4 regions of the Staphylococcus simulans genome follow, and region 4 is predicted to be linked to each of the others. Evidence: predicted binding sites of a transcription regulator. Region 4 holds the regulator's gene; each other region holds the start of a gene.
The links. Region 4 encodes Rex, which represses fermentation and respiration genes when NADH is low (regulators of the CRP and FNR family bind a similar motif). Its sites were predicted from a motif close to TTGTGAAATATTTCACAA; they were not measured.

Region 1 (3,224 bases), 1.2 Mb from region 4:
CTTAATACATATAACATAATCGCAATTGAGAACATACCATACACACCGGCCATTGAGCCATGTGCGTGCGCAGATGTCCACTGTGTTCCGTGTTCAAAGTAGTTAATGGCTGGCGCATTAATCAAGAATCCTAGTGCACCCGCACCAATTGCGTTCCATAATCCTGTAGAAGCTAAGAAGATGAATGTACCTTTGTATGGGAATTCAATTTTACTGAATTTATAAACACGATAATGGGTGTAAGCTTCCCAAATTAATAAACATAACGGTACAACTTCTAAAGCAGAGAAGCTTGAACCTAATGCTAACCAAATTGAATGGTCGCCTTGCCAGTAATAATGGTGCCCCATTCCTACAATTCCTGTACCTAGTAATAAAATGATTTGGAAGTACAATGCACGAATTGTAGAATGTATTGTCGTTAATTTCATATCTACCATTAAGAAACCAATTAAAATAACCGCAAAAGCTTCAAAGATGCCTTCTACCCATAAGTGTACAATCCACCAACGCCAATAATCTGCGAAAGTGACATGTGAGTTAGGCATAATAAAGAGTGATGCTAAGTAGAACATTGGAATTGCGATTGCGCCAATAAACAAGAGCAAGATTAAACGTTTACGATGTTGTTCACTGCCATCTTTAATCGCTGGGATGAAGCCTCTGGCTAAAATAATCATCCATAGCACCATACCGATGATAAATAAAATTTGCCAGAATTTACCAAGCTCAATATATTCCCAACCGAAATGACCGAATAACCACCATTTATCGTTAATCCAACCAAGAATATTGCCCCATTCACCTATCATACTACCGCCAGTAACAATCAATAATGCGACGAATAAGATATCGACTAATTTACCTTGATGTTTAGGCTCTTTACCGAGCACCCTCGGCACAATATAGATCCCTGTCGCAAGCCATGTTGTAGCCACCCAGAAGATCACCAACTGCAAGTGCCATGTCTTCGCAATGTTGAATGGGAATAGTTTTTGAAGCGGAATACCAAAGAATTCATTTTCCACATAATAATGGGCCATTAATTCACCTAATAAGATTTGAATTAAAAACAGCACCATCACAATCACAAAGTATTTGGCTGTTTTGGCCTGACTTGATGAAATTGTATCTTGAATTTTAATTTCAGGTAAACGACGTTCACTATCATATGTTGATTCCATGTCGAATTGATAACGTCTTTGAAAGTAAATAATAATCGCAACACCAGCGACTAATATCGCAACGGAAATTGCTGACCATATCAATGCTTCACTTGGCATTGTATTACCCGCTTGTTCATCAAATGGCCAGTTGTTTGTATATGAGAAATCTCTATCTGGACGATCTGTTGAAGATAACCATGCACCCCAGAAGAAGAAATCACTCAAATGCTCAATTTTATTCCCTTTGACCATATAATCATCTGTCTTGATTTGATCAATCATATTTTGTGGTAACCCTGCTTGCTTGGGATTATTCACAAACTCTTTATGATAATAATCTCTGACATAATTCAAGCCTGCAACTTGTGCATCTGTTAATACAAGTTCATCTTTAGCTTTTGAATAGCGATTCACCCGTATTTCTTTTTTAACTTTGTCTTCAATGCCTGCTTTCTGCATTTGGTTTAATTGTTTAAAAGGTTTATCATAAAGATGTTCAGCATAATAGTAATGCATCCCTTTTAAATAATGATGCAATGTTTCTGCAGTATAATCAGGACCTAAATAAGATCCGTTTCCTAAATATGAACCATAATCCGTCAATCCATATTTTTCATAAATAGCTTGACCACTGATTAGTTCGGATTTAGAAATGACCGTCTGTCCACTTTCATTCACCACTTTTGTTGGACGAGGCGCTTCATTTTTAAATATCAACCAACCACCAGCTAGCAAAATACCGAATACGACGACTAATATTGTTACTAAGACCTTCGACAATCTACTGTATGGATTTTTCATCCCGATTTCTCTCCTCAGTAACTTCGACTCTCAACTTCAGAATACGCCTACTGCAATTGATAGTAAATATCATTCTCAATTAGTTCTTAATTTTGTCATAAATGTATTTATACATAAATTGTTGTTTTCTTCGATTTTAGTTTTATTTTAATATGTTTATTGTTAAGCAAACTTTGTGTTCTACAAATATTTTAATAAGCGGTATGGTCTCTCCTTCTTAATATTTTTCATTAATCTACTGATATTGGGAATCATTTTCAATTATTCAGAAATTTGTCACAAATGATTGGTTTACGGTTTATTTACACTTATAGTATCTAAAGTAATATTTTTCTTGTGCATTTTAATATAAACGCCCCTTCTTCGAGTTACTTTAATCTCTATACAGGTAAATTTACAATAAATTTTCTTGAAGTTTTTATGAAGATTACAATAATACTTTTAATTTAGAACACTTTTTGTTTTTATTTATCACTATTCTTCTTATAATAGAGATGAGTCGAAAAGGAGCGTATATTATGATTACTAAAACTGATATTGTAGCGAACGTTGTGACAGACTATCCGAAAACTGCTGATATCTTCAAACGTTCTGGTATAGATTTTTGTTGTGGCGGCCAAGTTTCTATTGAAGAAGCTGCGAAAGATAAAAAAAGAGTTGTTTTAGAAGATTTATTAGCTGAACTTGATGAAGCAAGTAAACAAAATGCCGGAGGACAAGGCTTAAATCCTAAATATTTAAGCATCCCTTCTTTAATTCAATACATCCAAGATGCATACCACGAACCAATGAAAGAAGAGTTCAAAAACTTAACGCCTTATGTGACTAAACTCGCAAAAGTTCACGGTCCAAGTCATGAGTACTTGTTAGAATTAAAAGATTTATATACAACATTTAAAAACAACATGTTAGAACATACACAAAAAGAGGATGAAAAAGACTTCCCTCAACTTATCGCATTTGCGAATGGTGAGAATGTTGATAACGTAGAAGCTATTATCGAAGATTTAACTGCAGATCATGACAGTACAGGTAACTTGTTACGTAGAATGGATGAAATTACGAATGATTTCCAACCGCCTATCGAAGCTTGCGGAACATGGCGTTTAGTGTACACTCGTTTAGCTGCGTTAGAAAATGCGACATTACAACATGTACATTTAGAAAACCACGTTTTATTCGAAAAATGTCGCGAACAATTACAACAAGGCTAATTTAACTTTATATTTAGCGTGAATATCTTATAAAACTAAACAG
Region 2 (3,224 bases), 330 kb from region 4:
TTCAGCACAAGAAAATGAACGTAAGCGGATTTCCAGAGAATTACATGATGGTATTGTCCAAGAATTGATTAATGTAGACGTTGAATTACGTTTATTAAAGTATCAACAAGATAAAGATGAAATGGTTGATAATTCTAAGCGTATTGAAGGCATTATGTCACGTTTAATCGATGATGTCCGTAATTTATCTGTAGAGCTGCGCCCATCTTCATTAGATGACTTAGGACTAGACGCTGCTTTCCGCTCTTACTTTAAACAGTTCGAGAAGAACTATGGTGTGCATATTGCGTATCATACTGATTTTTCGGCACAACGTTTTGACAGCGAAATCGAAACGGTAGTTTATCGTGTGGTACAAGAAGCATTATTCAATGCGCTGAAATATGCACAAGTAGACACAGTTTACGTTTCCTTACACTTAGGAGAAGCGTCCATTATCGCTGAAGTGAGCGATCACGGTACAGGATTCAATATAGGTGATAAAGCCAAAGGAACCGGCCTAGGATTATTCGGCATGAATGAACGTGCTGAATTAGTCAATGGTTCAGTTAATATTGATTCACAAGTGGGACGTGGTACAATAGTGACGTTAGAAGTTCCAATAACTGATAAACGATAGGAGACTTGATGTTGAGAATTGTTATTGCAGATGATCACGCAGTGGTGAGAACGGGCTTCTCTATGATCTTGAATTTCCAAGAGGATATGGAAGTCGTAGATACTGCTGCTGAGGGTGTTGAAGCATACCAAAAAGTGATGCAGCATCGCCCTGACGTGTTAATTATGGATTTAAGCATGCCGCCAGGGGAGTCAGGTTTGATTGCGACAAGTAAAATTATGGAAAGTTTTCCTGAAACAAAAATACTTATTTTAACGATGTATGATGATGATGAATATCTGTTCCATGTCTTAAGAAATGGCGCGAAAGGCTATATTTTAAAGAACGCACCAGATGAACAATTAATTTCAGCTGTGCGTACGGTTTATCGCGGCGACACTTATATTGACCCTAAAATGACGACATCATTGGTCAATGAATTTGTGAATAATTCTGACCAAGATGGCAAAAATACGAATGATCCGTTTCGTATTTTATCTAAACGCGAGTTAGAAGTATTGCCTTTAATTGCCAAAGGTTATGGGAATAAAGACATCGCAGAAAAATTATTTATTTCAGTGAAAACTGTAGAAGCACATAAAACACATATTATGCAGAAGTTAGAATTAAAATCTAAACCAGAATTAGTGGAGTATGCCTTAAAGAAAAAATTGCTTGATTTTTAAATAGGAATGACATTGAACTCATCAAAATAGATGAGTTCTTTTTTTTAATTTAAAGTCGAACAATTTGAATAGTATGTGACTAATATGTGAAAAAATTGTGATGAAAAAAGCCTTTAACATGCTGATTTTAACTAAAATAGAGGGATTAGGGAAAAGCCGAATGTTTTAAGGGAATGCCCTTATGTTCAATAATTCACCTAAATAATACACTATTAAGTGTAAGCAGTATCTTTAACTGATGAATAAAATAACTTCGACTCAAAAAACACATCAGGGGGATACTGCTGCTCTTATTAAATATGATATGAAAATGTAATGTTAGGGTGAAAAAAATGAACAAATCTAGAGGCGGTTTACAGTTAACCATCCAAACGTTGAGTTTGGTTGCCGGCTTCATGGTATGGAGTATCATTGCACCATTGATGCCGCTGATTTCAGAAGACATTAAAATTACGAGCGGACAAGTTTCAATTGTACTCGCAATACCAGTTATTTTAGGATCTATTCTTCGTATCCCATTCGGTTATTTAACAAACGTTATTGGCGCAAAATGGGTCTTCTTCGCAAGTTTTATTATTCTATTAGTACCTATCTTTTTATTAAGTTCAGCAACATCAGTTAACATGTTAATGATTGCAGGCTTCTTCTTAGGGGTAGCAGGTGCGACTTTCTCAGTTGGGGTAACGTCATTACCTAAATATTTCCCTAAAGAAAAAGTTGGTTTAGCGAATGGTATTTACGGTATGGGTAACTTAGGGACAGCCGTATCTTCATTCTTAGCACCACCATTAGCAGGTGTTATCGGTTGGCAATCAACAGTGAGATTATACTTAATCTTAATGGCAGTATTCGCAATCATAATGTTCTTCTTAGGAGATGCTAAAGAACCTAAAGTTAAGGTTCCATTTGTAGCACAAGCGAAAGATTTATTAAAAGACTTACGTTTATATTACTTAAGCTTATGGTATTTCATTACGTTCGGTTCTTTCGTAGCATTTGGTATCTTCTTACCTAAATACTTAGTTGATCATTTTAATTTGACTTCAGTAGACGCAGGAATCAGAGCAGGGGTCTTTATCGCGATTGCGACATTACTTAGACCGCTTGGTGGTATCATCGGGGACAAAATTGATGCGGTGATGGCATTAAAAGTCGACTTTATTATTATGATTATCGGTGCTGTCTTATTAGGTATTTCTGATGGTATCTTATTATTTACAATTGGATGCTTAACAATCAGTGCATGTGCAGGTATCGGTAACGGTTTAGTATTCAAATTAGTACCGCATTACTTCCACAAAGAAGCAGGTGTCGCAAACGGTATCGTATCAATGATGGGTGGTCTTGGAGGATTCTTCCCACCATTAGTGATTACGTATGTGACAAGCTTAACAGGAACAAGCCACTTAGCTTTCATCTTCTTAGCATTATTCGGAGTGATTGCGTTTATCACGATGTGGCATTTAGGCAAGAGAAACCGTTCGCTTGCAGCTAAATAAGAACGGTATGGATGAATGAACATGTAAATATTGAAGACGTAAGGACCACTAATAGATGAATGTTAGTGGTCCTTAGTCATATTAAAAAGCAGGACAAGAGAAAGGTGATAGACTTACATTTGTCCTGCTTTGAATGTTATTTAATTGCTTGAAGTTTAGTGTGTGCGGTACGTTCACGATTAATTTTACGTGTCGTCATAATCAATGCTGCAAATGCAATACTGACACTTAACATCGATGAACCGCCATAGCTGAGCAACGGTAAGGTTACACCTGTTAAAGGAATGGTACCTGAAACACCGCCGATATTAACGAAGGCTTGGATAAAGATGTAACTGCCGATACCGATACATATCAGCTTGTAGAAGTGATTTGAAGTACGGTTAGCATAGATTAAACTTTTCACCACAATGAGTCCATAGAGTCCTAATACAATCAGTA
Region 3 (3,224 bases), 470 kb from region 4:
TCACGCATTAAGTCATCGTTTTCGTATTGGATCGCACTTGATTTGATACTCATTTCAGCACAGAAAGTTTTGAAGTTTTCTGGTAAACGTTGTGACCATAAAACTGTTAAGTTTGGTTCTGGAGCTGGTCCTAAGTTATCTAATGTGTGTAAGAAACGGAATGAGTTTTTAGTAACCATGTGACGTCCGTCAATACCTACACCACCGATTGATTCAGTTACCCAAGTTGGGTCTCCTGAGAATAATTCGTTGTAGTCAGGTGTTCTTGCAAATTTTACAAGACGTAATTTCATAATGAAGTGATCCACAATTTCTTGTACTTCACGTTCAGTGATGTCACCATTTTGTAAGTCACGTTCTGCATAGATGTCTAAGAATGTAGAAGTACGTCCTAAACTCATTGCAGCACCGTTTTGTTCTTTGATTGCTGCTAAGTATGCAAAGTATAACCATTGAACTGCTTCTTTGAAGTTTGTAGCTGGTTTGCTGATGTCATAACCATACATTTCAGCCATTGCTTTTAATTCATGTAATGCACGGTGTTGTTCAGATAATTCTTCACGTAAACGGATTGTTGCTTCGTCCATTTCAGTAGACATGTTATTGAAGTCTTTTACTTTTTCTTCAATTAAGTAGTCCACACCATATAATGCTACACGACGATAGTCACCGATAATACGTCCACGTCCGTATGCATCTGGTAAACCTGTGATGATACCTGCTTTACGGCAAGCTAACATTTCTTTAGAGTAAGCATCGAATACACCTTGGTTATGTGTTTTACGAATGTCAGTAAAGATTTTTTCAGTTTCTTTATCTAATTCATAACCGTATGCTTCACAAGCTGCTTTCGCCATACGAATACCACCGAATGGTTGCATTGAACGTTTGAATGGTTTTTCAGTTTGAACACCTACGATTTGTTCAGTGTCTTTGTTTAAGTAGCCTGCATCATGTGAAACGATTGTTGATGCAACTTTAGTATCCATATCCCACATGCCGCCACGATCGCGTTCTTCTTTAGATAATTCCATAACTTGTTTCCATAAATCACTTGTTGCACGTGTTGGTGATTCTAAGAATGATGAATCGCCATTGTACATTGTGTAGTTCAATTGAATAAAGTTTCTAACATCCACTTCTGAAGTCCATTTGCCAGTCTCAAATCCTGCCCATGCTGATTGTTTTCTTGATTTTGGTTCAATCATTGATATCCCTCCATGGATAATGTGTATTTTAGGTTTATTGTTTGTTCACCTTTTCACATACTATTATACATTGACTTGTGAAATAAATCACTAAAATATGAAAACGTTTTAATAAACATGTGTCAAGGTTGTGACTCTGTTAGATTAAGTGTTACATTCAAAAATCACTGTATTAGAACAGTAAATTTTTAATTGCAAATAAAAAACAATCCAGTAAAGCGTTATATGCATTACTGGATTGCTTCAATATTTATTCAATGATTACTGGTTAATTTAACGTTACTTGTATCCTTGATCTTTCAAATAAGATTGTAAGACAACAGCTTGATTATGTTTTTCATCTTTAGCGCCAAATAGAATAATCACATCTTTACGTGCATCTTTAACCATGCCTTCTAATGTTTTGAGTTCTTCATTTTGTTCATCATTGTTTTCAAGTTCTTTGATATATTTCTTTTTAAAGTTTTCGAACTTATCTGCATCATGGTTGAACCACTCTCTTAATTCTTTTGTCGGTCCGATATTTTTTAACCATTCATCCAAATTCGCATTTTCTTTTGAAATACCACGTGGCCAAACTCGATCCACTAATACACGTACACCATCGTCTTCTGCTTTGTCATCATAAATGCGTTTTACTTTGATTGCCATACAAGCATCCTTCCTTTCAAACAATAATCAGCACTTTATATTTATTATACCCTTGTCCTATATACACAAACGACGCTCATTTCTTATTTTAATAGGAAGAAACACAACATTCCGTATTGTATACAATCATTCTGTGGTGGTACAGCGCTTACATAGTACAACAGTAAACTGTACAGTTTCACAATAACGTCACAACTCTAAAAAGTTATGCACCATTTATAGTGATTTTAACCACAACTCATGTTATTGTAGTATGTGAAATAGATAACAAAGTTGTTTCAAGCGATAATGTTGTTCAAGAGACCCCTGAGACACGAACAACAGATAGATGAGCGCTTTAAACAACGCTATCTATTTAATATTTTAATTTGGCGGCATTATTTTACGATAATGCGACGCTTTACAGTGAACGAGTACATCTCAGAACAACAACCTAGAAATGTCATTGGCAGGAACACCGTGGTAGGATTTCTGTCATGTTGCTGCATATTTCTTTAAAGATGTTCCCCGCATCCTAAAGAAACATGTATCAATTTTAGTATATTTCAGGAGGTGAGTTGCTCATATAAGCGAAAACGAAGACAGGATTACCCCATCCTAATTTCGATGCTGACATATTCGAATCATATTAAACTTTGATGTGTTTCCCCTGATACATCAAATTAACAACAAAATTTCAAAACAGCTGCATTTTAAAGTAAGTGGCTCCCCAACCATTTACTTAGTATACTCCCAACTTTCGTAAGCGGCTGTAAGGAATGATGTGCCCCGATAATATGAATCGAATGCACGAGCTTATCTCTAAAAATGAGTCGTAGGTATATTCAAAAGTTGAGCATTCATGAAACAGATAGATTGGATGACAGAGGATTCAACGTCTGCATGTCATACATGCTCAATCCACTCCTTAAAAATTGTAGGCAAAGTAAGTAATAAGAATGATAACCAATCATATTGATGAACTCTGATAGAAATATACTAAATGGTTAGTCTCAATACACTTTCCCCTGAGTGTATTGAACAATGAGTAAACTCCTTAAAAATTGATATTGTTATTACAAGTACTAGAAATGATTCCCCTTCATTTCTAAAATCACTGTAATGGAGAGAAGGTTTCCCCAGACCTTCTCTCTTTTTTGCTTTTTAACCACTTGTCGTCTCCTTGATACCACATGTATCAAAACTATTCTCATAATCATCAAGCTCTGCTTTAATAGAATTAAAGAGAGGAGCGAGTGCTCATGAAAATCAATTCCTATTTTGATCCGACTTATCCTGAAGAATATGTTGATATCTACGCACACGAACATTCCAAAACAGTCGATGCGATTATCCAAGCTGCACAACAAACATCAACCATTCAAA
Region 4 (3,224 bases):
ATCGGTTTATCGATACGTTCAATTTTTTCTAAAACTTTTCGACGACTTTTAGCCATTCCGCTTGTTGATGCACGTGTGATATTTTTTTCGACAAATGTTTCTAGTCGTTTAATTTCAGCTTGTTGACGTTCGTATTCTTGCATGCGTTTTTGATAATATTGATCACGTTGTGTGATGAATTTACTATAGTTGCCGACATAGTGTTGAACTGCACCGAGTGCGACATCGTAGATTTGGTTGACCGTTTTATCTAAGAAGAAGCGGTCGTGACTGATAATAACGATAGCACCTTTAAAGTAATTCAAATAATCTTCGAGCCATTGTGTTGTTTCCATATCTAAATGGTTGGTCGGCTCATCAAGTAATAATAAATCAGGTTCACTCAATAACATTTGTGCGAGTGACAAACGTGTTTTTTGACCACCGCTGAAATCATTTACTGAACGATTGAAATCTTCTTCGTTAAAATCTAATCCGTGTAAGACCGTTTTAATCTTGCTTTCAAATTGATACCCCTCTAAGCGTTCAAATTGGTTAGACAAAGCTTCATATCTTGCCATATGGTCTTTGAAAGTCTCAGATTCATATTCATCAGCATGATTGGCTAACCAATTAGTTTCCGCCTGCATCTCTTGTTCCATTTGTTTAAGATACGCAAAAGGTTTAGACATCTCTTCCCATACGGTATGGTCAGTATCTAAGGTCATTTGTTGTGTTAAATAACCGACTTTTAAATTTTTGATTTTCGAGACATTGCCGCTATCATAACCATCCACACCAGCAATGATTTTCATTAATGTTGATTTGCCAGCGCCATTTCTGCCGACAATGCCTATTTTTTCATGACTCTTTACTTCAAAGTGGACATCACTAAAGATTTCTTCCCCGTCGAAGGATTTTGAGACATTGTTTAGTTGTAGTAATATCATTCAAATTTATACGAGATTTGTCTATAAATATCTCGTAGTCCTCCTTCCTAAAAAGCGTCGCTTAGTTACTATTATAAGCGCAATTGACATGAATTCCTAACATATCACGCGAAATTAAAAGATTGAATATTTTATCAGAAATTTGTGTCAATACACATTTAATACAGACCATTAATTATGATTTGTTTTAAAAAAATGTGTTCAAAACAAAATTCTAATCGTATAATAGTTAGTACATTGCTGTAATTTACAAATGCAATTATGGATGTTTTAGTGTAATAAAGAGCGTATTCACTAAAATGTTGATAATACAGTCATTCCAATTTCTGAAATCATACGGTATACTTAAATAATAAAAAATGATTCCAGAAACAAGCTGAGTATTGTTGTACAGCATTATTAACTATGATAATACTATAATCTGCTAATAGTCGATAAAATGACTACTTTTCACAACTCCATGGCTAAATTAACATAACTTCATACGATTAAAAGTATAGTTTTATTATGGTTGAACTGAATAAAGTTTGGGATAGTAGTTAGAAAGATTTGGAGGAAAATAAATTGGCTAATCAAAACAATAAAATTCCTCGCGCGACTTTGAAACGATTACCCTTATATTACCGATTCGTGAATACCCTTCAAGAAAAAGGGATAGATAGAGTGAATTCTAAAACAATCAGTGAAGCATTGGATATTGATTCAGCTACCATCAGAAGAGATTTTTCATATTTTGGTGAGCTGGGTAAAAAAGGTTATGGTTACAATGTGGAGAGTTTATTAGAATTCTTTAAAGGCGAAATCAGCGAAAGTGATGTAATTCGTATTGGTTTAGTCGGCGTAGGGAACTTAGGGAAAGCATTGCTTTCATATAACTTCTCAATCCACGATGATATGGTGATTACAGAAGCGTTTGATATTGACGCGGATGTAGTCGGTACGCAAATTGGAAAAGTTGTAGTTAAAGACATGGATGCCATTCATGATATTTTGAAAAAAGGCAATTTAGATGTAGTGATTATCACAACACCTGGAAGAGCAGCACAAGAAGTTGCTGATCAACTTGTCGCTAGTAACGTAAAAGGTATTTTAAACTTTACACCTTCACGTATCGATGTACCTGATAATGTATCAGTACATCATATTGATTTAGGGGTAGAATTACAGTCTTTACTCTTCTTTATGAATAATATGAATCGTAAATAAAGAAAAGGAGTTTGCTTGAATTTTCATTCAATGCAAACTCCTTTTTTAGTTTAGGCTTTTTGAACTGTAATTGTCCAAGAAGCGTCTCCTAATTGTTCGTAATTTGTTACAGGGTAAGATTTTTCAGCTGCCCAGTTTGGGATAGCTTCTGTCGCTTGTGTGCAGTCAAAGTCAATTTTCAATTCGTCTCCGACTTCTAATTCTTCCATTTTCTTCTGTGCTTCGATAAGAGGGAAAGGACAAACCATTCCGACTGTTCCTAGTTCGTATACCATAGTTTCATTCTCCTTTGTTTAAAACTTTTTATTCGTTATGGCTATTTTAACTTAATTATGATTGTGTTGCAGGTCTTGAAGCAGTTGTTTTAGCAGGTGCTTTACGTAATGCTTTCATTGGTTTAATAAAGATAAAGTAACTCATTAACCAAGTACCTAAAATCATTGATGCAAGAGCAATCCAGCCTTGCCAAGATAATGCTGCTGTTGCAACTAAGCCGTTACCAATTGAGCAACCGCCGGCAACTGAAGCGCCGAATCCCATTAATGCACCGCCGATAACACTATTTCTTAAAGTCTTTTTATCTGGTAATCTCCAAGCAAATTCACGTGAACCTTTAGCTGCAATATAAGATCCAATGAAAATACCTAAGACTAAGAATACACCCCAGTCTAAGAATGATGTTTTACCTGTGATGATAAATTGTACTAAATTTGAAGAAGGTGTAGTGATACCTAAACCACCTTCACGGCCTGCTGAATAACTCATTGGCCAAGCAAGTAACGCAATTAATCCAACAATAATTGCTGCTACGAATGGGTGGAATTTCTTTTCAAAGAAGAAGTGACGTACACCTGTGAATTTTTGTTTTAATTTAGGGACTGCAATTTTCGGTTTAGGTTTACGTACTGTTTTAACCACAAAGAACACTGTAATTGCTGTAATGACAATTACCCAAACCCAAGCAGGAATACCTGTACTTGTTGACATATCTGCATTAACATTAGTTTTTGAATTAAGACCTTCCATCACTGGTTTTAACAATCCTGCTTTAGTAATAGCTGAGAATACTGCATAAGCAACTAAAGCTAA

Region 1: a site for Rex is predicted at 2,232-2,249, ahead of MUA87_RS10640 (nitric-oxide reductase large subunit). Genes of this name have one in related genera too.
Region 2: a site for Rex is predicted at 1,466-1,483, ahead of MUA87_RS02770 (nitrate/nitrite transporter). Genes of this name have one in related genera too.
Region 3: a site for Rex is predicted at 1,284-1,301, ahead of pflB (formate C-acetyltransferase). Genes of this name have one in related genera too.

Annotation. Positions count from the first base shown of each region.
Region 1 is NZ_CP095100.1:2,262,040-2,265,263, forward strand. It holds gene MUA87_RS10640 (nitric-oxide reductase large subunit) at 1-1,973, opposite strand, end outside; gene scdA (iron-sulfur cluster repair di-iron protein ScdA) at 2,486-3,181, shown strand.
Region 2 is NZ_CP095100.1:684,824-688,047, forward strand. It holds gene nreB (nitrate respiration regulation sensor histidine kinase NreB) at 1-619, shown strand, start outside; gene nreC (nitrate respiration regulation response regulator NreC) at 631-1,284, shown strand; gene MUA87_RS02770 (nitrate/nitrite transporter) at 1,617-2,783, shown strand; gene MUA87_RS02775 (FtsW/RodA/SpoVE family cell cycle protein) at 2,920-3,224, opposite strand, start outside.
Region 3 is NZ_CP095100.1:542,382-545,605, reverse strand. It holds gene pflB (formate C-acetyltransferase) at 1-1,208, opposite strand, end outside; gene MUA87_RS02145 (DUF488 domain-containing protein) at 1,488-1,859, opposite strand; gene MUA87_RS02140 (LytTR family DNA-binding domain-containing protein) at 3,101-3,224, shown strand, end outside.
Region 4 is NZ_CP095100.1:1,015,011-1,018,234, forward strand. It holds gene MUA87_RS04515 (ABC-F family ATP-binding cassette domain-containing protein) at 1-929, opposite strand, end outside; gene MUA87_RS04520 (redox-sensing transcriptional repressor Rex) at 1,494-2,135, shown strand; gene MUA87_RS04525 (sulfurtransferase TusA family protein) at 2,186-2,410, opposite strand; gene MUA87_RS04530 (YeeE/YedE family protein) at 2,466-3,224, opposite strand, start outside.